Regions from separate parts of the Streptococcus sp. LPB0220 genome, predicted to be linked through region 2. Evidence: predicted binding sites of a transcription regulator. Region 2 holds the regulator's gene; the other holds the start of a gene.
What was found. The regulator HrcA, encoded in region 2, represses chaperone genes, less so after heat shock. The targets are predictions, from matches to a motif close to TTAGCACTCNNNNNNNNNGAGTGCTAA.
Positions count from the first base shown of each region.

Region 1: groES (co-chaperone GroES) is a predicted target of HrcA. The motif match lies at 7,814-7,840, and genes of this name have one in related genera.

Region 1 covers NZ_CP044230.1:225,359-242,034, forward strand. The annotation lists gene LPB220_RS01310 (single-stranded DNA-binding protein) at 1-41, shown strand, start outside; gene LPB220_RS01315 (substrate-binding domain-containing protein) at 231-1,214, shown strand; gene LPB220_RS01320 (sensor histidine kinase) at 1,214-2,530, shown strand; gene LPB220_RS01325 (response regulator transcription factor) at 2,534-3,220, shown strand; gene LPB220_RS01330 (ABC transporter substrate-binding protein) at 3,217-4,515, shown strand; gene LPB220_RS01335 (PTS sugar transporter subunit IIA) at 4,656-5,093, shown strand; gene LPB220_RS01340 (PTS system mannose/fructose/N-acetylgalactosamine-transporter subunit IIB) at 5,108-5,602, shown strand; gene LPB220_RS01345 (PTS mannose/fructose/sorbose/N-acetylgalactosamine transporter subunit IIC) at 5,659-6,501, shown strand; gene LPB220_RS01350 (PTS system mannose/fructose/sorbose family transporter subunit IID) at 6,485-7,339, shown strand; gene LPB220_RS01355 (hypothetical protein) at 7,440-7,733, shown strand; gene groES (co-chaperone GroES) at 7,863-8,144, shown strand; gene groL (chaperonin GroEL) at 8,166-9,791, shown strand; gene LPB220_RS01370 (response regulator transcription factor) at 10,425-11,159, shown strand; gene LPB220_RS01375 (sensor histidine kinase) at 11,173-12,477, shown strand; gene LPB220_RS01385 (ABC transporter ATP-binding protein) at 12,767-13,447, shown strand; gene LPB220_RS01390 (ABC transporter) at 13,444-14,151, shown strand; gene LPB220_RS01400 (hypothetical protein) at 14,349-14,879, opposite strand; gene LPB220_RS01405 (low temperature requirement protein A) at 15,437-16,588, opposite strand.
Region 2 covers NZ_CP044230.1:376,133-392,808, forward strand. The annotation lists gene LPB220_RS02025 (DUF389 domain-containing protein) at 1-512, shown strand, start outside; gene LPB220_RS02035 (CsbD family protein) at 1,217-1,420, opposite strand; gene LPB220_RS02040 (rhomboid family intramembrane serine protease) at 1,747-2,337, shown strand; gene LPB220_RS02045 (VanZ family protein) at 2,482-3,603, shown strand; gene LPB220_RS02055 (ACT domain-containing protein) at 3,887-4,153, shown strand; gene LPB220_RS02060 (PFL family protein) at 4,172-5,509, shown strand; gene LPB220_RS02065 (histidine phosphatase family protein) at 5,591-6,280, shown strand; gene LPB220_RS02070 (histidine phosphatase family protein) at 6,404-7,105, shown strand; gene LPB220_RS02075 (M15 family metallopeptidase) at 7,095-7,868, shown strand; gene hrcA (heat-inducible transcriptional repressor HrcA) at 8,037-9,071, shown strand; gene grpE (nucleotide exchange factor GrpE) at 9,096-9,620, shown strand; gene dnaK (molecular chaperone DnaK) at 9,988-11,811, shown strand; gene LPB220_RS02095 (DJ-1/PfpI family protein) at 12,026-12,658, shown strand; gene dnaJ (molecular chaperone DnaJ) at 12,875-14,008, shown strand; gene LPB220_RS02110 (family 20 glycosylhydrolase) at 14,170-16,676, shown strand, end outside.

The sequences.
Region 1 (16,676 bases), 150 kb from region 2:
TAGCCGACATCATTTTAGAGGAGGAAGATCTTCCTTTTTAGAAACAAAAAAAGAAAGCTGGTTCGTTTATAGACCAGCTTTTTTGATACTTGCTAGGGATTTCATTCGGGAACTACTCTTTTTAAAATGAATCAAAAATATGCATCTGTACAATAAAAGCCAGCACTTTTCTTGAAAAAGTAGTAAAATAAAGTAATATATATTCAAAATTTTCAGAAAAGGAACGGAGTTTGAAGGGGAAAGAAGAAAGAAAAGAACGGTTGAAATGGCTGATAAAACGGGTTTTACTGGTGATTCCAGTGGCCTGCATCCTCTTGTGGATCTATGCCGTTTGTCAAACCAGTAGCATCAAGGATCAGACCAAGATCGGTGTCACCTATATGACCATGAACAATGAGTTCTATAAAAGTATTCATTCGGAAATTAGTCGGATTGCCGATGAGAAAGGGGCTCTTGTATCTGTCCGAGATCCAGAATTGGACGAAAAAAGGCAGAGCCAGCAGATCGATGATTTTTGCGCTCAAAAGGTAAATGTGATTGTGATTAATCCGGTCAAAGGGGATAGTCAGCCCATTTTAAGAGCTCTTAAAAAAGCTAGAAAACAAGGAATTAAGATTATTGCAGTTGATACCCAGCTCAAGCATTTTAAGCCGGATGCCAGCATTGTCTCTGATAACTACCAAGCAGGAGTCTTGATTGCGAAAGAGTTGATGAAACGCTCTTCAAATGCTCGTATTTTGCTCTTGGAGCATAAGGGGACTGTTTCGGCAGATACGCGGATACAGGGATTTAAGGATACCATCAAAGGACATGGCTCTTATCAGATCATCTCGGAACTAGAAACCAAGGGGCAGACGGAGATCGCCATGCCTGCTGTCCGTAAGTTCTTGCAGTCAGGGGGAAATATCGATACACTAGTCGCCCTGAATGACCGCTCAGCTATAGGAGCTTTAGCGGCCATCAAGGAGCAAGGAATCACCCACCCCATTGCGATCTATGGGATTGATGGCTCACCAGATATGAAAGCCTTGCTGCACTCGACAGATGATGTCGTGGGAACCGTTGCCCAGTCTCCGTTGAAGATGGGAGACCGCGTGATGGAGGTCATCCAAGATATGGCTGATGGGAAGAGCTACCAAAAAGAAATAACCATTCCGGTTCAAATGATGACAAAGGAAAACATCGATCAATTTGATGTGAATGGGTGGCAGTAATGAGAAAATTTAGAGGTGTGAGATACAGTTTGGCCATTCTGATGGTCGTGAATTTTATCGCTGTGATGCTCAACAGTATCATCTATCTTCAAGCAACCAACTATATCATTGCCCAACGGCAAGCTTCTCTATTAGTAGAACGTTTAGAGCGTATTCCTTTTGCGCCTTCGACAACTTTTTGGTTGTCTGCGCTCTTATTTGCTGGAATTGCCTTGATCTCCATGAGTCGTTACCGGTCTCAAACGAGTCGATGGTCCATTTTTGATAAGTGGAACATTTTGGAGATCCTCCTGATGTTGCTCTTGATGTGGGTCCAAAATGTAGCTTATAACGGGCTGATTCTCTTGGTTTTTGCGGATATCTTCTATGGTTCCAAAGAGTTGAATACCAAGCGAGACCGCAAGTATTGGTTTGCGTTTATCCTAGTGAGTTTCTTGATTCTACTTGTGACCAATTCAGACGTCTTTTCGCTTTTCTTTCCGATACCTTCTCTGGATGTCTATATTCATTTTTACCCTGCCTCCATCCGGATTCTGGCCTTTTTCTTAAAGAATTCCCTCTATGCCTTGAATATGGTTCTCTTCATTATTTCGCTTTTGTTCTATATTATGAATGTTCTTGCGGAAAACCACGAAGTAGAAGAAGAGCTGGCCATGGTTTCGAAGGTGAATACGGAGTTGAACAACTATATGGCCTTGTCTGAGAAGATTGCAGAGGATCGAGAGCGCAAGCGGATTGCTCGGGAGATTCACGATACCTTGGGACACGCGCTAACAGGGATATCGGCAGGCTTAGATGCTGTCGGAGTCTTGATTGATATCGATCCCAATCGGGCAAAAGAGCAGGTAAAAAGCGTATCAGAAGTTGTCCGTGAAGGAATCCAGGATGTGAGGGGCTCTCTTAACCGCCTCCGTCCAGGTGCCCTTGAGGGACGAACCCTCAAAGATGCTTTAGAAAAGATGATCCGCGAGTACCAGACGCTTTCCAACTTGCAGGTTGATTTACACTATGAATGGGTCGATGTCGATATGGACGTCATGATTGAAGATACGATCTTTCGTGTGATCCAAGAGTCTATGACCAATGCGGTTCGCCACGGTCATGCCAGTCAGATGAGCCTTCATTTTTTTGAGGATGAAGAAGATTACCTGATCGAGTTGCAGGACAATGGGGTTGGGTTTGAAACCTTGACTTATGGCTATGGACTCAAACAGATGATGGAACGAATTTCTATCCTAGGAGGACAGCTTCAATTTGAAAGCCGCGATGGATTTTTCACGCGCGTCAGTTTACCGAAATATAAAGAAGGGAGATAAGAGATGGTAATAAAAGTAATGGTGGCAGATGACCAGGCCTTGATTCGAGAATCTCTGAAAATTATTTTGTCAGCCCACCCCGATATCGAAGTGGTGGCCACAGTGGAAGACGGCAATCACGTCCTGTCTAGCATTCCCCAAACCCATCCTGACCTAATCTTGATGGATATCCGGATGCCAGGGATGGATGGGGTTTTGGCGACAAAAGAAGTAAAAGAACACTATCCGGATATCAAAATTATTATTTTAACGACCTTTGATGATGATGAATTTATCTATAGTGCGCTCAAGTATGGTGCTTCAGGTTATCTTTTAAAGGGAGCCTCGACAGAGGAACTCTATGAAGCGATTAAGGTGGTGTATCAGGGCGGAGCCATGATCAACCCGAATATCGCTAGTAAAGTCTTTCAAATTTTCTCACAAATGGCTAAATCCAACTTCTCTATTGCTGTGGATGAGGACAATGTCAAGGATTTGAGCACAACAGAATGGCGCATTATCCAAGAAGTTGGCTATGGGGAGTCCAATAAAGAAATTGCGGCCAAACTCTTCTTGTCAGAAGGAACCGTGCGCAATTACTTATCAACGATTTTGGCGAAATTAAACCTAAGAGATCGAACGCAATTAGCGATCTGGTCAGTCCAAACTGGAGTGACGAGACGTGATTTTTCTAAAGGAAATACAGAATGAAATTGAAGCGAAAGCATCTTTGTTGGGGGCTTGGTCTCCTTGTTGCGCTCTGTGCGAGCGCGAGTTTTTATTGGTGGAAACAGCAACCGACCGTGCTTCATATTGGCGTGTATGCAGGTTCTAGTTGGGATGTGCCGACCAGTCAACGTTCCCATGCCTTGGATCGTGCGATTGAAAAATTTGAAAAGTCTCATCCCCACGTTCGTGTGGAGTATGAAAATGGGATCCCGCAGTCAGATTATTCAGACTGGCTCTCTGAAAAGATTGTCTCAGGAAAGACACCAGATGTGTTTATGGTCTCTGAGCAAGATCTTTCCTTATTAGCGGCGCGTGGCGTATTAGAAAAGTTAAACGGCTATATGGATCGAAAAGATCAAGCTGCCTTTTACCCCGTTGCCTTTGAATCAGGTGTCTATCAGGGGCAAACCTATGCCTTACCTTATGAAAGTAATCCGATTTTGATGTGTGTCAATAAAGATCTCTTGGATAAAGAAGGCATCGCGGTTCCTAAAGAAGGTTGGACCCTTGAAGAGTTCTATACGATTTGCAAGAAACTAACCAAAGATACCAATGGAGATGGGCAATTGGACCAATTTGGGAGCACAGAATACACCTGGAAAGAAGCCTTGGCGGCAAATGGAGGTCATCTCTTCCAAGGAGGCATGCTCAAGCTGACAGCTCCAAAAGTCAAAGAGTCTTTGACTTTTCTTCAAAAATTGGAAGATCTAAATAAAAATTACAAGGTGAGCTCTAAAGATTTTGACCAGGGGAAAGTCGCCTTCTATCCCATGACCTTGGCCCAATATCGGACCTATAAACCTTATCCCTACCACGTTTCTAAATATTCAAACTTCACCTGGACCTGTATCCCGATGCCGGCTAAGTCAAAAACGACCAAGGCAACCTTGGTCACGACGACTTCTTTTGCTATGTCAGCCCGAAGTTCTCATTCCAAGTTAGCTTGGGAGTTGATGCAAGTTTTGACAGAGGATCCAGAAATTCAACAAACCCTCTTTGCCCAATCCCAAGGGATCTCTGTCATGCCACAGGTAGTCAAGAGTCGCTCTAGTAAAGACCTTCTGCAGGTGGATGATTTTGGAACGGATTCCCTGACCAATCAGACCTTGAACCGCATCATGGAACAAGCTGTTGAAAGTAGTCCTAAAAATGTCTCAAAAGAGGTGCTAGAAAAGCTAGACTACTTGATTGGCAATGCCTTGCGCGATCAAGATGTTGAGAACCGCTTGCCTCAAATTCAGAGGGAGATTGAAAGTAGTCTACAGGTAGGAGTTTAGAGTAAAATAAGATGGCATTTTGTCAAGTGACAGATGTCATTTTTTTATTGCTAAATGTCATATTGGGAATGTGACATTTGACAATGTAAAAGCGCTTTCAAATAGTCTACAATAGAGTCAAATAAAGGAGGCGTAGCAAAATGAAATACCTCATTTTGGTCAGTCATGGTGGACTGGCAGAAGGTCTAAAAACATCACTAGCCATGTTTGCTGGTGATAAGATGGATCAGGTCATCGCGGTTGGACTCAAAGAAGGAAAATCGGTCGATGACTTCGCAGTTGATTTCAGAGAGAGCATTTCAGGATTGACAGCTGATGATTCTGTTTTGGTCTTGGCAGATATCGTAGGTGGTAGTCCATTAACCACTGCAGCCACGGTTCTAGAAGAAGCTGGAAAGCTCGATGGAGCCTTGATTCTTGGTGGGATGAACCTCACCATGGCCTTGACGGCAGTTGTGATGAAGGATGTGTTGGATGGAGACGATTTGTCAGCCACCATCTTATCAGAAGCACGATCTGCACTACAGCCTTTTGAAGTTTCAGCCACTGGTGCTGAAGAAGATGATGACGATATTTAATAGGGAGGTACCTTATGGTAGTAACATTTGTACGGATTGATGACCGCATGATTCACGGTCAGACAGTCACACGCTGGGCAAAGGAAAAACCATGTGATGGTTTGATTGCCGTAAACGATGCAGCAGCATCAAACAAGGTTTTGATCCAAGCTTACAAAGGTGCATCAGACAAGAAAACCTTTGTATGGACAAAGGAAGCCTTTAAAGAAAAATCAGCAAAAGTAACAGAATCAGATAGTCGTTACTTCTTGATCACCAAAAATCCAATCGATATGAAGGAAATTTTGGTCGACCAAGGGTTTGTCCCAGGTGATGTTAAAGAAATCATCGTAGGCCCTGCCAATGATCGTCCTGGAGCTGTGAAATTGGGAAATAACCAATCCATCACTCAGGAAGAAGCAGAAGCCTTCCAAGCTATTCAAGCAGCAGGCTACAAGGTGAAATTCCAATTGTTGCCAGATGTTTCCATCGGTTATTGGGATGATTTCAAATCAAAATTTGGTTTTTAAAACTAACAGTCCTATCTGTTAGGTAAATAAATTTACAAACAAAAGGAGCGTTTGTTATGACAATTTCATGGATTCAAGCAATCTTGCTTGGTATTTTCGCCAGCTTGTCTTCAATGCCTGGTATGGGAGGTTCCAGTATCGGGAACTATACACTCGGTCGTCCTTTGATCGGTGGGTTGATTTCAGGTTTAATTCTTGGAGATGTGACAACTGGTATTATGGTCGGGGTTGCCCTTCAAGTCGTTTATATCGCCTTGGTAACACCTGGTGGTACCGTATCTGCCGATGTGCGTGCCATCTCTTACATCGGTGTTCCTCTTGCTATCTTGTTTGTGCATGCCAATAACATCACAGATGAAGCTGGAATCGCCGCAGCTGCAGCTCCAATCGGTGCAGCCGTTGGGACAATCGGTACAGTTCTTTTCTACGGTACCGCTACTATGAACTTGGTTTGGCAACACATTGGTTGGAAAGCCGTTGAAGAAGGGAACTTCAAAAAACTCTACGCAGTTGACTGGGTTTACCCTTGGATCTCTCACTTCCTCTTCTCTTTCCTTCCAACAATGATTATCACCAAATACGGTGAAAACATGGTTGATTTGATGAAACAATACCTTCCTATGGATGGTTACTGGATGAAAGCCCTCTTTACAGTCGGTGCTCTTCTCCCATGTGTCGGTATTGCCATCTTGTTGAAACAAATTGTTACAGAAGCAACTGACTTCATTCCATTCTTTGTTGGATTTACCTTGGCGAAATCTCTCGGATTGAACTTGGTATCCAGTGCCGTTGTTTCATTAATCTTTGCAGTAATCTACTATGAACTTGAAGTGATCAAATCGATGAAAGCTGCTCCAGCCGGAGCGGTGGATCTAGACGATGATGAGGAGGATATTTAAAATGGCTGATAGAAAGAAAATTTCAAAGAAAACATTAGCAAAAGCATTCCATCATTGGTATTATGGTCATTTGACTTGTTTCTCTCAAGAACATATGCAAACCTTCGGGTACTTGACTTCTATGCTTCCAATCGTAGAAGAAATGTATGACACAAAAGAAGAACAAAAGGATGCTATGCAAACCTATACAGCCTTCTTCAACACTGAACCACAACTTGGATCTCTTGTTGTAGGGATCACAGCTGGTTTGGAAGAAGCGCGTGCAAACGGAGATGCAGTAGATGGCGAAACCATCAACGGTATGCGTGCCGGTTTGATGGGACCAATCGCTGGTATTGGTGACTCATTGGTTGTTGGTACCTTGATCCCAGTTCTCTTGGGGATTGCCCTTGGTCTTTCTAAAGGTGGTAACGTCGCTGGTGCTCTCTTCTACATCGTCGTATGGAACCTCTTAGTCTACTTTGGTATGCGCTTTGCCTTCTTCAAAGGTTACCAATTAGGGGATAAAGCCGTTGAATTCCTTGTAGGACCAAAAGGACAAGCTCTTCGTAAAGCGATCAGCGTTGTCGGTGGTATGGTTATCGGTGCCGTAGCAGCTACTTGGGTATCTGTTACAACAGCCCTTCAATTCAAGAACGCTGAAGGAAAAGTCTTCTTGAACATCCAAGAAAAGATCGATGGTGTTTATCCAGGTCTCTTGACAGCGGCCTTCATCACTCTTTGCTGGTGGTTGATGTCTAAGAAAAAAATTTCACCAAACAAAGTTATGTTACTTCTCGTTGTAGTGGCTTTGATCGGTGTTGCCCTTGGTATCTTTGATCCACATCTTAAATACTAAGGAAAAGAAAAACGAATTTGCTAGTAGGAGTTTTTGAGAATGAAGTGAATTGACCTCCTTTACTTGCACTTCATTCTCAATTTTTATCAGGAGGAATCCCATGGTTACAAAACAAGAACTTGTCAATGGATATGAAACAGAAATCAAGTACCAACGCCACATGCTTGAAAACCTTGGTCGTTGGTTCAGCTTACTCTTTATCATTGCCAGTATTGGTGTGGTATTGATCTATCTCTTTCACAAAAGTTTCCTCCCACTCTTGATCCTCGGGATTTTACTAGCCTTGGTTGGAATTTTAGGCATGATTGTTTTTGGATATGGCATCTACCGCGGGCGGATCAATCTTCAAAAAGTGATCGATGATTTCAATCAAAAATTGACAATTTTAAATTGATATTTTAGAAACATCTCATTTATTTTTGAGGTGTTTTTTTCTTGACTATTTCTGACCAAGTGATACAATAGAAACATAAGTTAGCACTTACGTATAGAGAGTGCTAAAAACACGTATGGAGGAATGAAAATGTTAAAACCATTAGGAGACCGTGTGGTCTTAAAAGTAGAAGAAAAAGAACAGACTGTTGGAGGTTTTGTCCTCGCAGGTGCGAGCAAGGCTGATACAAAAACAGCAGAAGTAGTGGCTGTTGGTGAAGGTGTGCGTACCCTAAGTGGTGAACTCATTGCTCCAGCTGTAAAAGCAGGAGACCACGTTTTGGTTGAAAGCCATGCAGGAATTGAAGTGAAAGATGGGGAAGAAACCTACACCATCGTTGGAACAGCAAACATTCTTGCAATTGTAGAGTAAGAGAAGAAAGAGGTAAGAGAAATGGCAAAAGATATTAAATTTTCATCTGATGCACGTTCTGCAATGGTCCGTGGTGTCGATGTCTTAGCAGATACAGTGAAAGTTACATTGGGACCTAAAGGTCGCAATGTGGTTCTTGAAAAATCATTTGGTTCACCCTTGATCACAAATGATGGGGTGACCATCGCAAAAGAAATTGAATTGGAAGACCATTTTGAAAATATGGGTGCCAAATTGGTGTCAGAAGTGGCTTCTAAGACCAATGATATCGCAGGTGACGGTACAACGACCGCAACGGTCTTGACTCAAGCTATCGTCCGTGAAGGGATCAAAAACGTCACTGCAGGTGCTAACCCAATTGGCATCCGCCGTGGAATTGAGACCGCTGTTGCAACAGCAGTAGAAGCTTTGAAAAACAATGCGATCCCAGTATCGAGCAAGGAAGCGATTGCTCAAGTAGCTGCTGTGTCTTCTCGTTCTGAAAAAGTCGGTGAGTACATCTCTGAAGCCATGGAAAAAGTTGGCAAAGATGGAGTTATCACGATTGAAGAGTCTCGTGGAATGGAGACAGAACTGGAAGTCGTTGAAGGAATGCAGTTTGACCGTGGTTACCTTTCACAATACATGGTCACTGATAATGAAAAAATGGTGGCAGACCTTGAAAATCCATACATTTTGATCACTGACAAGAAGATTTCAAATATCCAAGAAATCTTGCCATTGTTGGAAAGCATTCTTCAAAGCAACCGTCCACTCTTGATCATCGCTGATGATGTCGATGGCGAAGCTCTTCCAACACTTGTCTTGAACAAGATCCGCGGTACCTTTAATGTCGTAGCTGTCAAGGCACCAGGATTTGGAGATCGCCGCAAAGCCATGCTAGAAGACATTGCCATCTTGACAGGTGGTACAGTCATTACAGACGATCTTGGTTTGGAATTGAAAGATGCAACCATTGAAGCCCTTGGTCAAGCAGCTAAAGTTTCAGTCGATAAAGACACTACTGTCATTGTCGAAGGTTCTGGTAACCCAGAAGCGATCGCTAACCGTGTGGCTGTTATCAAGTCACAAATCGAAACCACAACCTCTGAGTTTGACCGTGAAAAATTACAAGAACGTTTGGCTAAATTGTCTGGTGGTGTTGCCGTAATCAAGGTCGGTGCTGCAACAGAAACAGAATTGAAAGAAATGAAACTTCGTATCGAAGATGCCCTTAATGCGACTCGCGCAGCCGTTGAAGAAGGGATCGTTGCCGGAGGTGGTACAGCTCTTGTCAATGTCATATCTGCAGTCGCAGCCCTTGAATTGGAAGGGGATGAAGCGACCGGACGCAATATCGTTCTTCGCGCCTTGGAAGAACCTGTTCGCCAAATTGCTCACAATGCCGGTTACGAAGGATCTATTGTGATTGATCGCTTGAAAAATGCCGAAGTCGGAACAGGTTTCAATGCCGCAACAGGTGAATGGGTGAATATGATTGATGCAGGAATCATCGACCCTGTCAAAGTTAGCCGTTCAGCCCTTCAAAACGCCGCTTCCGTTGCTAGCCTCATTTTGACAACCGAAGCAGTCGTAGCCAACAAACCAGAACCAGCAGCCCCAGCAGGACCAGGAATGGATCCAAGCATGATGGGTGGGATGATGTAAGACACGTAGTCTAATGGGTGCTGAAGCACCTCATTAGACTACGGCAAGCACAATGGTGCCTTGCCGAAGTGTCTTACTAGCTCAAAGGGAGGAAAATATCGTTCCTTCCTTTTTATCGTTCTTTAGAATTTTCATGTGTTATGGAATAATATTTTTATTTTAAATTTTGTAACAGAAATGATAAATACTAATTAAAGAGGACTTGCGTAGATGCTTGGGAAACAAGCGTTTGTGGTGTTTTCAAGCGGAGGAATATTTGCCAACAAATTGCAATACAAATTAACTGATTTTGTAATAATTCTAGTGTATACTAGTAAGAGTAGATCACAGGTCTACATTGTTGCAAGGGGAGAACTTCCCACATACATGTCTATTGACAATAAAACTTGATCGTAATATCGCTGTTAGTAAAATGAGAGTTTGAACATAGTGTAGATTTTATCGACCTTTTTCATATTAAAAAATATTTTTCAAATTCCCCTTGCGCAAGCTCTTCCGGATTCCTCCGGGAGAGTTTTTTCTTGTTAAGGAGAAAAGATAGAATGCCTTTTGAGTCTACTTTGAAAGAGTGGCTCAGCAGCTATTATTTATGGTAAAATAGAACATATTCGTCGAGGGGAAGGAGTGAAGACTTTGTTGAAGATTTTTGTGTTAGAAGATGAGTGGATCCAGCAATCACGAATCGAATCGGTCTTGCAGGATCTCATCCATCAAAAATCCCTGCAATGCAAAGCACCAGAAGTGTTTGGGAAATCAAGCCAGTTGCTGGATGCTATCACAGAGAGAGGCGCTCATCACCTATTCTTTTTAGATATCGAGATTAAAGGTGAGGAGAAAAAAGGTCTGGAGATTGCAAAAGAGATTCGTAAGAAAGACCCCCATGCGACCATTGTCTTTGTCACCACTCACTCTGAATTCATGCCCATTACCTTTCAGTACAAAGTAGCCGCCTTGGATTTTATCGATAAAACGCTGGGTGAGGAAGAGTTCAGAGAGAGAATCAGCTCAGCCATCGATTATACCTTGGAGCAAGCTGGGACCACGATTGCGCAAGATGCTTTTACATTTGAGAGTGCGATGGCGCGTGTACAAGTTCCCTTTAATAAGATTTTGTATGTTGAAACTTCTCCAACCATTCACAAGGTTATTTTACACACCAAGGATGAGCGATTAGAATTTTACGCTAGTATTGCCGATATCGAAAAAGCAGATCCCCGCTTGTATCGGTGCCACCGCTCCTTTGTGGTGAATCCACAAAATATTACGAAGATTGATAAGGAAGCCAAGAAAGCTTTTTTTGAAAATGGGGACAATTGCTTGATCTCACGGACCAAGTATAGAGGCTTACTGGAAGCTTTGAAAAAATAGAAGGGAGAAGGAATTGCTGTTAGATATTCTAATGTCTTACCTAAAGTTCTTCGTCAGCATGCTGATCTATCGTCATATCAGTAGACAAGAGTTCGCTTGGCGCTGGCTCTTTTTGTGCCCTTTCTTCTTTGCAATTATCTTTACCCTTGTGCCACCGGTAGGCTTTTTTGGCTATTTCTTAGTATTTATTGCCTATAGTTTCTATCGAAATCGTAAAATACGACACCTTTTGAACATTTTTTATGGGCTCTACCCGGTTGTCATGGAGAGTCTCATTGGGCGTCTCTTAGCCTTTTATGTCTTTCCAATGTTAGGGATTGTACTTGTTCATGAGGCATCTGTCAGCTGGTATGATGCTCTACTTGAATTGCTGGTCTTTCCTGTCTATTTAGGGCTCACTAAATTGTTAAAACTAGATTTTACAGATTTAAAAGTAGGGTTTCAACGGCAGTATTTTAATCGTTTCTTACTCCCAATGGATCTTTCCATGTTTGTGTATTTGCTCAGTGTTGTAGGTCTGGTGGTTTTTGAGGATATTATTCCGCATGCAGATGCTTTGCGGAAACAGTTAAATAGTATTTATTTGATTCTGTTTTTTGTGATGCTCTTGTATTTCAATGCAGTGTCCAGAGAACGATTGAAACAAGAGATTCTAGAGCAAAAAGATAGGCAACTGCAGGAGTTAGCCACCTATAGTCAACACGTCGAAATGCTCTATGGGGAGATTCGTGCCTTTCGTCATGATTACCTGAATATTTTAACCAGTCTCAAGTTAAGTATTGAGCATGAAGATCTCAATGCGATCAGGGAAGTCTATGAGAATGTTCTTCGAGAGAGTGGCCAACAATTTTACGATAGTAAGTTTGATATTGCCAAACTCAGTCATATCGAAAATCCAGCTGTAAAAAGTGTTCTGTCCGCAAAATTGTTGGAAGCTCAAAATAAAGGGATTGGGATCTCTGTCGAGATCGATGAACCTGTTCGTGATTTATTCATCGAAGTTTTAGATTTCATCACCTTCTTATCCATCCTTTGTGATAATGCTATTGAAGCGAGTATCGAATCAGACGACCCACAGCTGACTCTTGCTATGCTCCAGGAGGAAAACTCCCTCATCTTAATCGTTGAAAATAGTACAAAAGCTGAAAAAATAGATCTGGCGAGAATTTTTGAAAAGGACTACTCAAGTAAAGGAGATGGCCGCGGTCTTGGCTTGTACAAGATCCAACAATTACTGGAAAAATATCCCAAAACGACAGTGTCTACCAAGAGTTCAAACTACCGATTTACTCAGAGCTTGACCTTTTGGAAGGAATAATGGAAGAGAGAGTGGGACAGAAATCGGTAATTCGTTAGAATTCGATTTCGTCGTCCCACCTCCGCACAGTTGAGTAGGGCTGTAAAAGCTGATAAAATCAGCGTAGTAGAGCCCACTCAACCACTGCGTCTTGCTCGATAATCCAAAGACAATTGAGAGGCTAGGACTTTTGTCCCAGCCTCTTTTTTGACTGTTCACGACGATTTTTTGACCGATTCTGACAGAGAGCTTCCAAGGTTTTCCCCTTGAAGTATAATGGACACAAGATCAATAAGAAAAGAGGGATCGTATGTTTCAGGTGGCATCTATTACAAAATCATTTAAGGAGAAAGCTGTATTAAAGGGGGTGTCTTTTTCGATAGAAGAAGGAGATAAAATTGCCTTGCTGGGAAATAATGGAGCAGGTAAAAGCACCCTGTTCAACATTATCGCTGGGCAGCTCCAGGCTGATTCGGGGACGATAAAGACTTCGCTTGATTTTCAAAGAGAAATTGGGATGATGCCTCAGGGGGATCTACTCATCGAGGATCTAACCGTTGCTGAATTCGTCGAATTAAAAAGCCGGATGAATCAGCTGAAGCAGGCTGATATCAATGGACTCTTAGAGATGGTCGAATTGAGAGGCTCAAAAGAGCAGATGGTGGGAAGTCTTTCTGGTGGTCAAAAGAGACGCTTGTCCTTGTTGGTAACCATTTTGAATCATCCAAGGTTGATTTTTTTAGATGAGCCAACGACTGGCATGGATTTGGAAGCAGTGGATAACTTTTGGAAACTACTGGAGCAGCAAGAGTTTACATCTGTTGTGGTGACCCATGATTTTAACCAAATTGATGCCTTTTTTACAAAAGTCTTGATTTTAAAAGAGGGTCGAATTGCTGCCGCAAAGTCTGTCGAGGACATTCACCAGGCTGGTCAAACCATTGAGCAGTATTTCCGAGAAGAGATGAATAAAGGAGGGGAACAAGCATGAAAAAGATTCAATTAAAACAAGTTTTACGAAATAAGCGCTTTGTATTATTCACCATTATTTTACCCATAGGCTGGTATATCTTCTTTTATCAGCTTCAAAAAGGGGTTTCGCCAAGTATTTTATTAGGTATTGCCGTATTTATCGGTGTCATTGGCAATAGCCTTGCAACTTTTAGTAAGCGAATCGCCTCAGATATCGGGTTTTATTCTTTTGAATCCCACTTTACAAGCTATAGTGTCAAGAACTATTTATGGGATCAAAGCATCGTACAACTGATTTTGAACAGCTTGATCTTTTTAGCAGTGCTAGTAGTTGCTGTTCTAGGTTTTCACTTTCCGGTGACGACTAGCCTGTTGGTACAATTTTTCCTCTTATCCTTGATGGGGATCTACTTTAGTGTGATTGGCTTTGTACTCGGGGTCAGGGTAGATGCTAAGACGATTGATATCATTGGCTTTCCTGTCATTATTTTGGCCGCTATGACCATTATTCCCTTTGATACGCTTGGCGCAAGTGGAGGATTTATGGACATAGTTGGCAAGCTACAACGGGCTTTCCCAGGCTATTATTATACAAAGCTGATCCAAGATTTAACCGAGAAACAAACGATCGATGTCTCTCAATTGGCGCTCTTTGTTGCCGTATTTGGATTGAATTTGCTATTTTTCTATCTGCTCGTACCCAAAGGGAAAATGGGGAACTAGGAGCAGTTAAAAAGAGGCTGGGACAAAAGTCCTAGCCTCTCAATTGTTTTTGGATTGTCGAGCAAGACGCAGTGGTTGAGTGGGCTCTACTTCGCTGATTTCATCAGCTTTTACAGCCCTACTCAACTGTGCGGAGGTGGGACGACGAAATCGAATTCTAACGAATTACCGATTTCTGTCCCACTCTCTTTTCTTTGCTATAAAACGGTTATTCGGTATTCGTCCGTCAAGTACTTGGAAAGATCTTGCCAATCTTCTTCCTTAAATTTACAAAGATTGACGAAGAGTTTTACGGTATGTTGCTCTGTATCAATGATGGTATTGGATTTTGAGATATTTTCTAGTGCAGTATTGTCCCTCAGTTGAAACTCGATGAAATAACTTTTGCTATTTTGGTGATCCGGGTCACTGACGTCAGTCACTTTATAGGCTGCAGTTACCAAATCATCCTTGGGGATAAAGATATCTTTTGTCAGAATCACTCCCTGATAAGCATGGATCCCATCAGAAGTCAGCTCAAAGGCGATCTGACGACTGGTCAGTCTTTTGATCCCAGCAATGGTTGCATAGATCGCAATCAAAAATAAAAGGATCTGAATGAGGGTGACGAAACTGACTTTGGGAAAACCCTCAAAACCTAGGATCGATAAAAAAGCTAAGTGGATAAAGAGCGCACAGGCAAAAGCCAGAGAGCCATATCCGATATATTTTGAATAATAGATCTTCATTTTGGACTCCTTACATTTAAGATGCAACGAAAACTTGGAATTTCAAGTACCCTTATCATAGCGGATTCGATGAAGAGCTGTCAAATGTTTGCTAGGGTTCAAAGGTGCTTTTTTATTTTAAATGGAATAACAACGATGCAGGATGTTCTAACTTCGTACGCTACATTATAGTATATAAAAATATGAGCTAAACGCTCTTGAGACAAGCAAAAAAGCCTTGGTTTTCAAGGCTTTTTTGCATAAAAAATGCCCCCTACATGAATTTGTAAGAACTTTTCATATTGAAAATAAACAAAAATGTTGAAATATAGCTGATTTTAGGGAAATACTTTTAGGTGTTTTCAATGTCAGGATTTAAAAATGGGGCAAAAGTGGGGCAAAAACGAATGACTCGTATTTGGTTTGAAAACCTATAATACCTAATGTTTATGCTATTCTAGATATATAGTTTTGTTATAAACAAATGTCAGTGCGAGATCAAATTGGAGGATAAAATGGAAAAACAAATTAATGAAAAAAAGCCTTGGTTCCCAAAGCTTTTTTATGTTATAAACTCATTAAAAGAACCCCCAGTTAGATTTGGAATATTTTTTATTCTGTGTCACATAAAAATAAATAAAATGAGTGGCTATAGCTAGAGCTAAAATGGTTGTTATACTCACTACTATTATAGGATTAGAAGCAAAGATTAAAGAGAGAATCAAGGCAGCCAGATAGAGTGTCGCTTGGACACAGTAGTAACTTTTCGAATAGCGAAGATAGTGTTTGTTATAGGGCCCATTTACTAGGACAGCAGCTTGAAAGAGGCCAAATCCGATATAAGAGAAGCTGGTTGCAAAGAGACGATTAACTTCAGGATTCTGAAGAAAGCCAATCGATACAGTCATCATCATAAGTCCAATGAAAATAGGATAGTGACTGTAAATTAGAAATAGTCCCTTTTGATCAGATTTTTCATCAATAGCATGGTCGAATTGACCAAAATAAAACAAGAACAGAGAAAGCATAATAATGAAATAAAGAACCGAATAAATCGAGAAATTCTCGATTGTAAAGAAGTTAGCTAGCTCCATAATCATCTCTCCAAACGTAATAATGACAAGAAGGGAGATGCGCTCGATTAAATGGGGGAGATTTACCTGGTAATGCTTATCTTTACTAAGCAAGATAATTGGCATAATAAACGTTAGCAGAATACTAGCAAAGAAGATATAGACTCTAACGTAAATAGGAAGAGGAAGAAGAGCTGCTAAATAGACTCCTAAACTTCCTAGCCCTGTTATCCATAGAAAACCTTTGATACTTTCCCGATTAACATCATCGGTTGATTTTCTAAAAAACTCAACCAAATATTGAAAAAACAAGGTAAGGGTTAATGTACCAATAGCCCAACAGAGATAATGAAAATATTGTTGCCAATCAGGTCCCATCATATTGGCTATAAAGAGTAAAATTCCCATTTTGATAAACATGATTACCATGTTAAATAAAGAGTTCTTTCCATAGCGATTGGTATAAACGGTTTGAATCATCCAGGAATCGGTGAGAACCAAGACAGCCATGAAAAAATCAAGGAAAGAATTCCAAGTCAAAATACCGTTATGAAGATGGTCAATTAAAGTAGTTACTTTTGAAATTGCAAAAACAAACACTAGGTCATAAAATAGTTCTGAAAATTCTACACGTTTATGTTTAATAAGAGTTGTCATCTTAAGTCCTTTCTATTCTAGAAGTACAATTTATTATAACAGAAAATGGTAATGAGAGAAAAAGGATATGCTTAAATAATTTCATGTG
Region 2 (16,676 bases):
TCAACTGTGTCTTTATCATGCTAGCCAACATTGTTGGAACAAGAATTTTGATGAGAAAATCTCCTTTAACTTCATTTAAAGAGCTGAGCATTAAAATGAGAATTGGCTTGATTTCTTTGATTGTATTGTTGATTCTTCCAGCTAGCTATTCGGCAGTTACTCTGACAATAGAACAAGCGCGCAAAGAAGGGATCAAACAGTTTGTAGGAAAAGAGTTCGCCAATTATACGGTTATTAATCAAGTCTACAAGTCAAGTAACAATGAATTGGTCTTGACGGTTGTTGGAGATCCGATTTCAGAAGAAGAATTAGAAACACTCCACCAAAAACCAGCCTCTTACGGTATTCAATCTGTTCAATTGAAAGTGAATCAAGTTCAGAACTCGCCAACATTAGATAGTGAAGCGACCAAGGAATTTTATGAAAACATTGACAAGTATATTGATCAAAAACTCTCTGAAAAAGATTCACAAAACGATCTCGTAAAAGAAAATGAAGCAGACAAGGATTGAGGACAATGAACTGAATCGGTTTTTACGCCGTGTTTTTCTTGTATCTTCCTCTTTCTTACTTATAGCAGGTTGTTTTTGCTTGAATAAGAAATAAATTAGAAGTTCTATCATCTAAGAAAAATGATGAACAAAAAATCATTTAACTAATGGTGTGAACGTTTAGTGTTTATCAGCTCCATTCTCTGTAATTTTGGGGGTAAAATCCACACCATTCGGATAAAATTAGTTGAATTTGATTGGAAAAAAGCTTTTATAAAAGCGGAGAAAAGTCTTGATATTACGCTGTTTTTAGTCCAACTGAAATTCATACTTTCCAAACCAGGTCTTAAGAAAGCTCGTAAAGCTAGCCAGTTCTCTAAACGTTAATTCGTTGCTGGAAAGCAGAATACAAACGAAAACACTTTGCATCTTGCAAGGTGTTTTTTGTATGAGAACTGGCGGTGCGCAATTAGGATAGCTCTAGCGACTTTAGTCGCATAGAGATATGCTATGCACAGTTGCCCCAAGAAAACAAGCGAAGCGATATTTGAATGGATGGCAACCACTGCACGCAAAATGTTAATTCGAAAGAATTACTATACTTACAAAGAGCACCCTTCGGGGTGTTCTTTTTGTATAACTGAATTTGAAGCAAATAAAACCCACCCTATCTTCCACGGTCAAACATGACTGTAGAAAATAGAGTGGGTCTAGGATGTTAAAGACTATTTGTCGTCTTTATGAAAGATATTTTTAACGCCCTTGATAGCTCCTTCGACAGCTTCTTTTGCATCTTCAGCAACTTCTTTTGCTTTTGAAGCAACTTTTTCAGCAGTGCCTTCAGCTTCTGTTTTTGTATCACCGGTTAATTTACCGAAGCCTTCTTTAACAGAACCCCTCACTTGGTTCAATTTTTCTTCTAATGACATAGCGTCACCTCCGTTAAGTAAATAGTTTTTTAATCTGAATTTAAGACAGTTCATTTAAAAAATTAAAACTATTTAGCTCAGATTAATATAAGTATATGCCTTCTGAAATGGAAAGTCAAATTTTCGCTACGGTATTCTGAAAGCAGGATCGATTTTTGATCTGAAGGCAAATCGTGAGCGACTAATCAGTCACGATATTTCGTTTTTACAGCAAAGATTTGAAATGAAAGAAGCAAAAAACTTTTTCTGTCTCCAATGAAATAAATGGTATAATAATCGTGAATGGAAACATCGTAACGCTGTTTTTTGAAAAAGAGAAGATAAATATGAAAAGAATCCTCACAACCTACCCTATTATCAGCACTTTAGCTCTAATCTGTTTGTTGCTTGGTCTATTGACTTCCTTTAATGGGGATGCTATGTATGACCTATTGGCCTTTCATTCGAAGCCGGTCTATGGTTGGCAATATGTCAGTGGGACCCTGATGCACGGTAGTAAAGGCGCACCTATCTGGTTTTTATGGGTCCATTTGTTGTTAAATGGACTCATGATCCTTCCTTTCGGAGGACTGCTAGAAAGAAAAAGAGGCTCCAGACAAGTCTTGATTGTTTTTGTGACGGCGACAGTCCTTCCTTCCATCGTTTTTCACCTCTTAACCCAGGGGCAAGACATTCAGGCAACAGGGATCTCTGCTGTAGGATACGCCTTTGTAACCGGTGGAGTCATGCTCCTGCCAAACGTGTGGAAAGAATTTTCACGCACCGTAAAACTGTTTTATCTATTCTTAATTTTTCTATCTGGCCTCATGCTCTTACCAGCAATCACCGGATGGATCTCAACACTATTGCATCTTTCAGGGATTGTGAGTTATCTATTGGTCTTTATCGGAAGTAAAGTCTTGAAGGGGAGAAGCTAACCATTAAGACGGCTACTTAGTGAGGTTTTCATCGTACTTCCTTGACTCTTCCTCTACCAGGCCGTATAATATTCTATATCAATGAAGAAATCACCTTTTGTCATTGTGCAAAGGGTGATTTTATAACGAAAAAAAGGAGACACAATGGGGTATATCTCTACTATTAAAACGGCTGTTCAGCTCTTTCCTTTCCTGGCATTTTTGCTGACCTTGCCCTACATGATTTTGAATTATCGAAAATATGGTTCGGTCAATAAATTGCGGGTGCTGATTTTCTATTCTTTTATGCTTTACTTGATGACGGTCTATCTCTTGGTGATCTTGCCTCTGCCAGATCCAAGTAAGATTCATACTAGCTACTCGGAAATGGTCAATCTCCATCCCTTTGCTTTTGTGGTGGATTTTTTCAAGGAGAGCCCCTTTGATTTAGCGCAGACTGGTACTTGGATTCAAGCCCTTAAGCATCCAACTTTTTATGTGCCTGCCTTTAATGTCCTGATGTTGATTCCTTTTGGGATGTATCTGCGCTATTATTTTAAGTGTGGTTTTAAGAAAACGATTCTTCTGACAGCCCTCTTTAGTCTCTTTTTGGAGCTGACCCAGTTATCAGGTCTCTATTTTCTGTATCCGGGTCCTTACCGCCTAGCAGATGTCGATGATATTATTCAAAATACCACCGGTGGTGGAGTGGGCTATTTGCTCGGTTGGTTCCTGGTTTGGTTATTGCCAACACGAGACGAAATTGACGAACATTCTTTCCGAGTAGGGACCAGAGTATCTGGTTTTCGGATGGGTCTTGCCTTCTTGATCGACTTTGTGATGCTATCCTTGCTTTACGAGGTAATCGAGCATTTGGAGACGATTCCTTATGTAGCGGTTTTGGCTGTTTATTTTGGTTTGATTCCCTTGTGGCGGGGCAAAACCTTGGGAATGGCTTTATTGAAATTCCGCTTGCATTTTGACAAGCAAAAATGGCTTCGCACCATCTGGCGGGGAATCCTAGTAGTAGGTTATTTCTATCTGATTCCTCAAGGGTTGTTCTATTTGATTTCGCTCTTGAATAGCGACTTGACGGACAATTCCCTCTTAACCCTGTCCATGATTTTATTGCTCTTCTTTATGCTTTTATTGTACCTGATTCTCACTCTTGCCATCGTCTTACTCAATCGTCGCTTTCCCTTTGACCGTCTAGCTGGGGCTGAGTATGAGAGTACGGTGCGCGTGAAGAAAGAGCTCTTAAAGGATGAAACTGAATCATCAAAATAGAGAGAGTGGGACAGAAATCGGTAATTCGTTAGAATTTGATTTCGTCGTCTCACCTCCGCACAGTTGAGTAGGGCTGTAAAAGCTGATGAAATCAGCGTAGTAGAGCCCACTCAACCACTGCGTCTTGCTCGACAATCCAAAAACAATTGAGAGGCTAGGACTTTTGTCCCAGCCTCTTTATTTTTTTATACACATAAAAATATACGAACGTTCCCAGTTGAGAAGGGCGATTTTAAGGGGATTGTGCTACAATGGAAGCAAATAGATAGAATGGAGCAGTGAAATGAAAGCAATTATTACAGTCGTTGGTAAAGACCAAAAAGGAATCGTAGCGGGTGTTGCAACGAAAGTAGCAGAATTAGGACTCAATATCGATGATATCTCTCAAACTGTATTGGATGAATACTTTACCATGATGGCGGTCGTATCGTCAGATGAGAAAAAAGATTTCACACAGCTTCGTTCAGAGTTGGAAGAATTCGGTCAGTCTCTGCATGTGAAAATCAATATCCAAAGCGCAGCGATTTTTGATGCTATGCACAATTTGTAAGATAGGGGTTGAGAATTTATGGACATTAGACAGGTAACAGAAACCATTGCCATGATTGAGGAGCAGAACTTCGATGTTCGGACCATCACCATGGGGATCTCGCTTCTAGATTGTATTGATCCGGATATCGAAAAGGCAGCGGAAAAAGTCTACAATAAGATTGTGACAAAGGCCAAAGATTTGGTGGCTGTGGGGGACGAGATTGCGGCAGAACTTGGGATCCCTATCGTCAATAAAAGGGTTTCGGTCACTCCGATTTCCATTATCGGTGCAGCAACCAATGCGACAGACTATGTACCCTTTGCTAAGGCGCTGGATCGTGCAGCGAAGGAAGTTGGGGTTAACTTTATCGGTGGCTTCTCAGCCCTTGTTCAAAAAGGCTACCAAAAAGGGGATGAAATCCTCATTAATTCGATTCCTCGTGCCCTTGCGGAGACAGATTTTGTCTGCTCTTCAGTCAATATTGGATCGACCAAGACGGGGATCAATATGACCGCTGTCCGAGACATGGGCCGTATCATTAAAGAAGCATCCCAAGCAGATCCAATGGGGCCTGGTAAGCTCGTAGTTTTTGCCAATGCAGTAGAAGATAATCCTTTTATGGCGGGTGCCTTCCACGGTGTCGGTGAAGCGGATGTTGTCATCAACGTTGGGGTTTCAGGACCTGGTGTCGTCCAACGGGCGATTGAAAAAGTTCCGGGAGCAAGCTTTGATGTATTGGCTGAAACAGTCAAGAAGACAGCTTTCAAGATTACCCGTGTTGGGCAATTAGTGGGTCAAATGGCTAGTGAACGTCTCGGTGTTGAGTTTGGAATTGTAGACTTGTCTCTCGCGCCAACACCAGCTGTTGGGGATTCGGTTGCCCGTGTCCTTGAAGCCATGGGGCTTGAAGTAGTAGGAACCCATGGAACTACAGCAGCGCTAGCTCTGCTCAATGACCAAGTGAAAAAAGGTGGTATCATGGCTTGTAACCAAGTCGGTGGGTTGTCAGGTGCCTTCATTCCGGTCTCAGAAGATGAAGGGATGATTGCAGCGGTTCAATCGGGTCATATCAACCTGGAAAAATTGGAAGCCATGACGGCTATCTGTTCCGTCGGTCTGGATATGATTGCCATCCCAGCTGATACTCCAGCTACGACCATTGCGGCCATGATCGCAGATGAAGCTGCTATCGGGGTAATCAACCAAAAGACAACAGCGGTTCGCATCATTCCTTATGGCAAGGAAGGCGATATGTTAGAGCTTGGAGGACTTCTTGGGTCTGCTCCGGTAATGAAGGTCAACAAGGCTTCGTCAGCTGATTTCATTGCCCGTGGTGGTCAAATTCCAGCTCCGGTTCATAGCTTTAAAAACTAAGAGAAATCTAGTATAATAGTAGAAAATAGAAAAGTCTGTGATGATGAAACTCCAGACTTTTTTCTTGCAAAAGGAGACAAGATGGCTAAAACAAGATTATTTGTGATTCGTCATGGGAGAACCATGTTTAATACCATTGGCCGTGCTCAAGGCTGGTCCGATACACCCTTGACAGCAGAAGGAGAACGAGGGATTCAAGCTCTAGGAATCGGCTTGCGTGAGTCCGGTTTGGAGTTTACTCGAGCTTATTCCAGTGATTCAGGCCGTGCCATTCAGACAATGGGGATCATTCTTGATGAATTGGGCTTGAAAGACCAGATTCCTTATCGCTTTGACAAACGGATCCGCGAGTGGTGTTTTGGTAGCTTTGATGGGGCCTACGGTGGGGAACTCTTTCACGGTGTCGTGCCGCGCGTGCTGGATGTAGAAGACTATAAGACTTTGACCTTGGAAGACTTGGCCAATGGCATTTGCCAAGTGGACACAGCGAATTGGGCTGAACCTTGGGAAGTTTTGAAAAGCCGAATTCTAGAAGGTTTTGAAGCTATTGCCAAAGAAGTAGAAGAAAATGGTGGAGGCAATGCCTTGGTGGTCAGCCATAGTTGGACCATTCAGACCTTGGTTTGCTTGATCGAAGGAAAACCAAATCTCAATCTGCCTCTTTCAAACGGTAGTGCTACCCTTGTAGAATATGAAGATGGAAAATTGACGGTTAAGGAAGTTGGAGATAGCAGTTACCGTGAGGTCGGTGAAAGCATGCAAGAATCCTAGTCCATAATGAAAGGCTGACCCTTTGGTCATGGCCTTTTCTTTTTCACAAAACTTGTAAGAGCTTTCCTACTTTCTTTTTGCAAAAAATGATATAATGAAAGAGATACATACGGAGGTAATACAATGACAAAAACCAGATTATATATTGCTCATCATGGAAAAACCATGTTTAATACCATTGGGCGGGCACAGGGCTGGTCAGACACTCCGCTGACAGAAGCAGGAGAGCGTGGAATTCGAGAATTAGGACTTGGTCTCAAGGAAGCTGGGCTTTCTTTTGAAGAGGCTGTTTCGAGTGATTCTGGACGCACCATTCAAACTATGGGAATTATTCTTCAAGAACTTGGTCTGACAGGAAAAATCCCTTATCGTTATGACAAACGGATCCGCGAGTGGTGTTTTGGTAGTTTTGACGGTGCTTATGATGGTGATCTCTTTATGGGGGTCTTACCTCGTGTCTTTAAGGTCGATGATTTCCATCAGTTGAGCCTAATGGAGTTAGCAGAAGGAATCGTCGAAGTGGATACCACTGGTTGGGCTGAATCCTGGGGAACCTTGAGTGGCCGGATCCTAGAAGGATTTGAAGCTATCGCAAAAGAGGTCGAAGCAGCTGGCGGTGGTAATGCTATTGTGGTTAGCCATGGCATGACGATTACGACCTTGATTTATCTCATCGATCCAAAAGCGGTCGAAGAATTAGTCTTGGACAACGGAAGCGTAACGGTTTTGTCTTATGAAGATAGCGCCTTTCATATTGAAAAGATTGGGGATCTATCTTATCGTAAGGTTGGAGCAAAACTCCTAGAGGATGGTCATGACGAATAAGTATAGACGCGCACGAAAAAAACGTAAGAAATGGTGGCCTTACCTATTGAGTTTCTTTCTTCTTGTGGTCCTTGGATCGGGAATTGGTGCTTACTTAGCGAAGCCAAGCTTGTTTTCAGGGCTTCAGTTTTGGAAGGCTAAAAAAACAGCTGTAACGACTCCCTCTTCTTCTAAGAAAAAGAAAGAAAAATCAGATTTACCAGCCGTTTCGACAAAAGACTGGCAGTTGATCTTGGTCAATCGTGATAATGTGAAGCCTGAGTTGAACCCACAATTGACAGATGTGGATGCTATCAAAGTGGATAGTCGGATTGTAGAACCAACTCGTCAATTTTTAGAAGCGGCTCGAAAAATTGCCCCAGAAGAAACCTTGATATCAGGCTATCGAAGTGTGGCCGAGCAAACAGAGCTCTATAATGAGCGTGTTGCGCAACTAGAGGCTAGCGGCCTTTCGCACGAAGAAGCTGAAAAGCAGGTGCAGACCCAGGTACAGGTCCCTGGTGCGAGTGAACACCAGACAGGACTTGCCATTGATATGAGTGTCGAAGCTGGCCAAAGTGATGAGTTGGGCATGCAGCTGGCTGCCATCGCACCGCAATATGGCTTTGTGCTTCGCTACCCAGATGGGAAGAGCAACATCACGGGTGTGAATTTTGAGAATTGGCATTTCCGTTATGTTGGCGTAGAAAATGCTCAGTATATGGCCAAGCATCAGCTAGTATTGGAAGAATATATTCAGCTATTGAAAAAAGCTGGCAAATAAGAGGAGATTTACTTCTCTAGGTCTTAAGAATGATTTTTAGCACTCTTGAAAAAAGAGTGCTAATTTTTTGGATTTTTCTCTTGACTTTCTTTTGGATGGGTGTATAATAGAATCATGGTTTAGCACTTGAGTGTTTAGAGTGCTAAAAAATGAAAGAGAGGTGAGGTCATGGTTACAGAACGTCAAAATGAGATTCTCAATCTTGTTGTCGATATCTTTACCAAGACCCACGAACCAGTCGGTTCAAAAGCGCTACAAGATGTCATTCAATCCAGTAGTGCGACCATTCGAAATGACATGGCTGCTCTCGAAAAGCAAGGCTTACTAGAAAAAGCCCACACTTCGAGTGGACGGCTGCCTAGCCGAGCTGGTTTCCAATATTTTGTTCAGAACTCGCTTGATCTAGAGCTGATTGATGAGCAAGATGTCTACCAGGTGGTGAAAGCCTTTGATTTCGAAGCCTTTAAGTTAGACGATATCTTGGATGCTACGGCCAAGTTACTAGCCCAGATGACGGGTTACACCGCAGTGATTCAGGATGTTGAACCGACACGTCAGCGCTTGACTGGTTTTGAAATTGTTCCATTATCCAATCACGATGCCTTAGCAGTTCTGACCTTGGATGAATCAAAGCCTGTCACCGTCCAGTTTGCCATTCCAAAGAATTTCTTAACCAGTGACTTGGAAATCTTCCATCAGCTGGTTCAAGAACGCTTCATTGGAAATACAGTTTTGGATATCCACTACCGCTTGCGGACGGAGATTCCACAGATTGTACAGCGCTATTTCAAGACGACAGACAATGTGCTGGATCTCTTTGATTACGTCTTCTCGCAACTGTTTCAAGAACTGGTCTTTGTAGAAGGAAAGGTTTCATCATTAACCTACGCCGATCTTCAGACCTATCAGTTCTTAGACAATCCCCAACATGTGGCCTTGGAGTTGCGAGGGGGAATGCCAGAAGACCAAATGACCCAGATCCTGGTTGCGGAATCCCAAGAGAAGGCCTTGAAAAATGTGACAGTGATTAGTCACAAGTTCTTAGTTCCTTATCGTGGGATGGCCCTCATGCATGTGATCGGTCCCGTAGAGATGGACTACAGGCGTGTGATAAGCCTGGTCAATGTTATCGGCCGAGTACTGGTCATGAAGTTGACGGATTACTACCGTTACCTCAATAGCAACCATTATGAAGTAAATTAAGACCAAATGAAAGGGGTGTATGCCTTGACAGAAGATATCAAAAAAGAAGACGTGAAAGAAGAGGAAGTTGCCCAAACAACTGAAGAAGTTGTAGAGGAAAGCAACCAACCTTCTGAGTTAGAAGAAGCACAAGCGCGTGCCGAAGAATTTGAAAACAAATACCTTCGTGCTCATGCAGAAATGCAAAATATTCAGCGCCGTGCTAATGAAGAACGTCAACAATTACAAAAATACCGTAGCCAAGATTTGGCAAAAGCGATCTTACCATCACTGGACAACCTCGAACGTGCCCTTGCCGTAGAAGGATTGACAGATGATGTGAAGAAGGGCTTAGAAATGGTCCAAGAAAGTTTGGTACATGCTCTGAAAGAAGAAGGAATTGAAGAAATTCCAGCGGACGGAGCCTTTGACCATAACTACCACATGGCCATCCAAACCTTGCCTGCAGATGACGAACATCCAGCAGACACCATCGCACAAGTCTTCCAAAAAGGCTACAAACTCCATGACCGCATCCTACGCCCAGCCATGGTAGTGGTTTATAACTAGGCAATTCTGACGGTAGCTAAAGCAACTCGTCAGAAAACGGCAATCGCTATGGCGTTTGCCTAGCCTCCTTACTAACTCGTCGTCGAAATAATATCGATTTCGACTCCTCGTGTCGTAACATAATAGAAACCTTGTCCGAAACGACACTAAACTATGAAAGAAAGATAAACAATGGTTCAGCTTTACCAATAGTGAGCGAAGCGAACCAAAGGCGATACTCTTCGCCGTGGCGCTATCTTCGCAAACTTTGAGACATTAGGCTCAAAGTTTAGTCAAAGAGATTGACGAAGTCAAGCTCTGACGGCGTCGCCACTTAAGAAGAGTATCAAAAAGAAAAAAAGAAGATAAAACTTAAGGAGAAAAACATATGTCTAAAATTATCGGTATTGACTTAGGTACAACAAACTCAGCAGTGGCAGTTCTTGAAGGAACTGAATCAAAAATCATCGCAAACCCAGAAGGAAACCGCACGACTCCATCTGTTGTGTCATTCAAAAATGGTGAAATCATCGTTGGTGACGCTGCAAAACGTCAAGCAGTCACAAACCCAGATACAGTGATCTCTATCAAATCTAAGATGGGAACTTCTGAAAAAGTTTCTGCTAACGGCAAAGAATACACTCCACAAGAAATCTCAGCTATGATTCTTCAATACTTGAAAGGTTACGCTGAAGATTATCTTGGTGAAAAAGTAACCAAAGCAGTTATCACAGTTCCAGCTTACTTCAACGATGCTCAACGTCAAGCAACTAAAGACGCTGGTAAAATCGCTGGTCTTGAAGTAGAACGTATTGTCAACGAACCAACTGCAGCAGCCCTTGCTTATGGTTTGGATAAGACTGATAAAGAAGAAAAAATCTTGGTATTCGACCTTGGTGGTGGTACATTCGACGTATCTATCCTTGAATTGGGTGATGGTGTCTTTGACGTATTGGCAACTGCAGGGGATAACAAACTTGGTGGTGACGACTTTGACCAAAAAATCATCGACTACTTGGTTGAAGAATTTAAGAAAGAAAATGGTATCGACTTGTCAACAGACAAGATGGCGCTTCAACGTTTGAAAGACGCAGCTGAAAAAGCGAAGAAAGACCTTTCTGGTGTGACTTCAACTCAAATCAGCTTGCCATTCATCACTGCAGGCGCTGCTGGACCTCTTCACTTGGAAATGACCTTGACTCGTGCGAAATTCGACGATTTGACTCGTGACCTTGTAGAACGTACGAAAACTCCAGTTCGCCAAGCCCTTTCAGATGCAGGTTTGAGCTTGTCAGATATCGACGAAGTCATCCTTGTCGGTGGTTCAACTCGTATTCCTGCCGTTGTAGAAGCTGTTAAAGCTGAAACTGGTAAAGAACCAAACAAATCAGTGAACCCTGACGAAGTAGTTGCCATGGGTGCTGCGATCCAAGGTGGTGTGATCACTGGTGATGTGAAAGACGTTGTCCTTCTTGACGTAACACCATTGTCACTTGGTATCGAAACAATGGGTGGAGTATTTACAAAACTCATCGATCGCAACACTACGATTCCAACATCTAAATCACAAGTCTTCTCAACTGCAGCAGATAACCAACCAGCCGTTGATATCCACGTTCTTCAAGGGGAACGCCCAATGGCAGCAGATAACAAGACTCTTGGACGCTTCCAATTGACTGATATCCCAGCTGCACCTCGTGGTATCCCGCAAATCGAAGTTACATTTGACATCGATAAGAACGGTATCGTATCTGTTAAGGCGAAAGATCTTGGAACTCAAAAAGAACAAACAATTGTTATCCAATCAAACTCAGGTTTGACAGACGAAGAAATCGATCGCATGATGAAAGATGCAGAAGCAAACGCTGAAGCAGATAAGAAACGTAAAGAAGAAGTTGACCTTCGTAACGAAGTAGACCAAGCTATCTTTGCGACTGAAAAGACAATCAAAGAAACTGAAGGCAAAGGCTTTGATGCAGAACGTGACGCAGCTCAAGCAGGACTTGATGATCTTAAGAAAGCTCAAGAATCAGGTAACCTTGAAGAAATGAAAGCAAAACTTGAAGCCTTGAACGAAAAAGCGCAAGCATTGGCTGTTAAACTCTACGAACAAGCTGCAGCAGCGCAACAAGCCCAAGCAGGAGCAGAAGGCGCACAAGCATCAGGAAATGCAGGCGATGATGTCGTAGACGGAGAGTTTACAGAAAAATAAGATGCAAAGCCCGTTAAAACCTCACAGTGAAAATAGGAAATCTGACGCAGAAACTTTAGTTTCTAGAAAGATTTATCTTTTTCACCAAGAGGTTAGGGCGTGCTCAATTCAGCATTACTAGTTTGATTTTTAAAACTTAAACTAGTAAGTATAAGAAGAAATCCAGAGGTTGCAACCCAGCCTCTGTTTTTCGGTAAAATAGAGGATGTTGCCTATGAAAAAAGTACTTTGTATCATTTATCCTAATTTTTCTCTTTATGAGATAACCGCTTTAACAAGTACTTTAGCTCTGTCTTTTGATGTCACGATTGATTATGTCGCTTCAGATCATTCGATGGTGGTCTCTGAGGATGGCTTGCTCTGTCAACCGACCAAAACACTAGATCAAATCTGTATAGAAGAGTATTCTTGTGTGATTTTGCCAGGAATGGTCAATATAGGGCCTGCTCTACAGGATGAGAAATTGATTTCGTTTTTGAGGGACCTTGGTGAGCAAGATATCCTCATTGCAGCCATTTCTTCAGCGCCTCTTTTATTAGCGAAAGCAGGTTTGCTGAACGATACGAAATTTACAGGTGGAATTTGGCAAAACTTCTTTGATTATTTTGAATTTCTTCCACGTGAGAATTTCCAACCGAAAGTGGTTGTGCAAGATAAACAGATCATTACGGCTATCGGTTTTGCCCATCAAGAGTTTGCAAGGAAAGTGATTCTAAGTTTAGGCTTGGCAGAGAATACGGACAACTATTTTAAAGAACGAAACGACTACTCAGAAGAGGATTTGATATTTACTCTATCAGACCAAGAGTTTGATCAAGTGAAGCAAAGTATAGAAAACAGCCTCTAAAGATGTACATGAAAATTATAGAAAGGAACAAAGAGTGTTCGTAACTGAACACGGGTTCCAGAAATTCTTACTCAATATGAAAGAAAGGAACAAAGAGCGTTCGGGGAATTGAACTCGAGCGGAAAGCTTGGAAATTAGATAAACCGCCTAAGAAATCAGGATTTCTTGTCGGTTTCCTAAATTTCAGTCGCTTTCTGTTCGCTCTTAGTATCTTGTATGAACAATACTGAATTTTATGACCGTTTGGGCGTTTCAAAGAATGCATCTCAAGATGAGATCAAGAAAGCCTATCGGAAATTATCTAAAAAATATCACCCAGATATCAACAAGGAGCCTGGTGCTGAGGAAAAGTATAAGGAAGTTCAAGAAGCTTATGAGACTTTGAGTGACGAGCAAAAACGGGCTGCTTATGACCAATATGGTGCTGCGGGTGCCAATGGTGGCTTCGATGGCGGAGCAGGTGGTTTTGGTGGCTTTGATGGTGCTGGTTTTGGTGGCTTTGAAGATATCTTCTCTAGCTTCTTTGGTGGCGGTGCAAGTCGTAATCCAAATGCACCTCGTCAAGGGGATGACCTCCAATACCGCGTCAATCTCAAGTTTGAAGAAGCAATTTTTGGTGCGGAAAAAGAAGTCAAGTACCATCGGGAAGCTAGCTGTCATACCTGTCATGGTTCTGGGGCTAAGCCAGGGACTAGTCCGGTGACCTGTGGACGCTGTCATGGTTCTGGAGTCATCAATGTGGATACGCAAACCCCTCTTGGGATGATGCGACGTCAAGTGACCTGTGATGTCTGTCATGGTCGTGGTCAAGAAATCAAGGATCCATGTACGACTTGTCGTGGAACAGGTCATGAAAAACAAGCTCATAGCGTGAACGTCAAGATTCCTGCCGGAGTTGAAACGGGTCAACAAATCCGCTTAGCTGGTCAAGGAGAAGCTGGCTTTAACGGTGGACCATACGGGGACTTGTATGTTGTTGTCAATGTTGAGCCGAGCGATCGTTTCGAACGAGATGGCTCAACCATCTACTACAAGTTAGACTTGAACTTTGTTCAAGCAGCTCTTGGAGATACGGTCCATGTGCCAACTGTTCACGGAGATGTCGATTTGGTCATTCCTGAAGGAACCCAAACCGGTAAGAAATTCCGCCTCCGTGGAAAAGGGGCTCCAAGCTTGCGTGGTGGTGCTATGGGGGATCAATATGTATCTGTCAATGTCGTCACCCCAACTGGTTTAAATGACAAGCAAAAAGAAGCCCTTCAAGCCTTTGCGGAAGCAAGTGATTTGAAGGTCAACCCAAAGAAAAAAGGGTTCTTTGACAAGGTCAAAGATGCTTTAGATGATTTATAAGAATGAACGAGTTTCCTTTTGAGTAAGGAGCTCGTTTTATTTTGGATCGAATCCAAGAACTTCCTCTCCTAATTAAAGAATAATGAGAACCTTCATTGAATTTATTAAGATATCGTGGTAAATTTAAGAAAACGATTACAAAGACAATTTAGGAGGTCCTGATGAAATCACATCAACCACGTTATGCGATTCGCAAGTATGCAGTAGGAGCTGCTTCGGTGCTCATAGGATTTTTTGCTGGTGCTCAGGTTGTAGCGGCAGATACGCCGAGCGTTACAGACAGTCCTTCAACGACAGTTCCAACTCAGCCAAGCGAAGGTGAGTCAACGATTTCTCTTAATGAGGAAGCTTCTCAGCCAACAGTAGAAAAACCAACGGCTCCTGCCCCAATCGTCGATCAAAGTCAACCGACACTGCCTGATCGTGAACTGCGGGTATCAGATCTTGACCGTTTGATTCGCGAAGAAGCAAGCTCGGTCGCAGCGTCGGATGTGGTAGCTCAACCAGCGACAGCAGCGACGGAAACGCCTGCTAAAGATCCTGACCAAGAAGAAAAATTAGCCAAGAAAAAGATTGTTTCTATCGATGCCGGTCGCAAGTACTTCTCACCAGACCAAATCAAGGAAATCATTGATGAAGCAAGTAAAACGGGCTATACAGACTTGCATCTTCTAGTTGGAAATGACGGCTTGCGCTTTGTGCTGGATGATATGTCTTTGAAAGTGGGAGATACTTCTTATTCTAGCCAAGCCGTGACGGATGCGGTTGAAAAAGGGACCAAAGCTTATTACGATGATCCGAACGGGACAGCCTTGACCCAGGCTCAAATGGATGATATTTTAGCCTACGCCAAATCGAAGAAAGTAGGCGTCATCCCAACCATTAATAGTCCAGGTCACATGGATGCGATTCTGAAGGCCATGGAACAATTGGGCATCGAAAACCCTCACTTTAATTACTTTGGCACTAAAAAATCAGCTCGGACAGTTGATTTGGACAACCAAAAAGCCTTAGACTTTACCAAAGCCTTGGTAGACAAGTATGCAGCTTATTTCAGCGGCAAGGCTGATATTTTCAATATTGGTTTGGATGAATATGCCAACGATGCCACAGATGCCCATGGTTGGCAGGTTCTCCAAGCTAGCAAGCATTGGCCAGGTGAAGGCTATCCAGAAAAAGGCTATGAAAAATTCATCCAATATGCTAATGATCTAGCAGCTATTGTGAAAAAACACAAGATGAAACCAATGGCCTTCAATGATGGAATCTACTACAATGGCGATACTTCCTATGGTACTTTTGACAAGGATATCATTGTCTCCTACTGGACAGGTGGCTGGAACGGCTATGATGTCGCATCTTCAAAACTCTTGTCTGAACTAGGTCATCAGATTCTTAATACCAATGATGCATGGTATTATGTGCTTGGACGGGACAAGGCTGGATCTGGTTGGTACAACCTTGATCAAGGTCTCGAAGGAATTTCCAAGTCAGCGATTGATGTGGTTCAAAAAAATGATGGGGCTAAGGTGCCCTTCATCGGTGGGATGGTAGCTGCCTGGGCAGATACGCCATCTGCAACCTACAAAAAAGACCTTCTCTTTAAGCTCATGCATGCCTTCGCGGACAAGAATGCGGACTACTTTGTAGCAGATCCTGAAGTCGTTGAAAAAGCTCTTTCGGAAGCTCCAACTGATTTGGACCACTATACAAAGGAATCTCTAGTAGCCTTTACGGCAGCTAAAAAAGCTTTAGAAGGGGCAGGAGCAAACACCACTCGAGCAGAGGCCAAAACCTTGATCGACCATCTCAAAGCAGCTCAAGATGCTTTGGTGTATACGGAAAGCTACGCGAAAGAAGTTGCAGCAAAAGAAGTGGCAGAAAAACTTGCTATGAAGAAGGTCATCTCGATCGATGCAGGTCGCAAATACTTCTCGCTGGATCAGTTGAAACGGATCGTAGATAAGGCCAGTGAGCTTGGCTATTCTGACTTGCACCTCCTTGTTGGAAACGATGGCATGCGCTTCGTGCTCGATGACATGACGGTGGAAGCCAATGGCAAAACCTATGCCAGTGATGATGTAAAAAAAGCCATTTTAGAAGGCACCAAGGCCTATTACGATGATCCAAATGGTCAAGCCTTGACTCAAGCAGAAATGGATGAACTCCATGCTTATGCGACTGCTAAAGGAATCGGCTTGATTGCGGCAGTCAATAGTCCTGGCCACATGGATGCTTTGTTGGTTGCCATGGAAAAATTGGGCATTGAAAATTCACAAGCCAGCTTTGATACGGTTTCAAAAACAACCATGGATTTGACCAATGAAGCAGCAGTCAACTTTACCAAAGCCTTAATTGGCAAGTACATGGATTACTTCAAAGACAAGTCTAAGATCTTTAACTACGGAACAGATGAATATGCCAATGATGCTACCAGTGCGCAAGGTTGGTACTACCTCAAGTGGTATGACCTCTATGGTAAGTTTGCGGAGTATTCCAATAGTCTTGCAGCGATGGCGCGTGAAAAAGGCTTGCAGCCAATGGCCTTTAACGATGGATTCTATTATGGAGATGAAGATGATGTTGCTTTTGACAAGGACGTCTTGATTTCATACTGGTCTAAAGGATGGTGGGGCTATAACCTCGCATCACCGCAGTACCTAGCAGA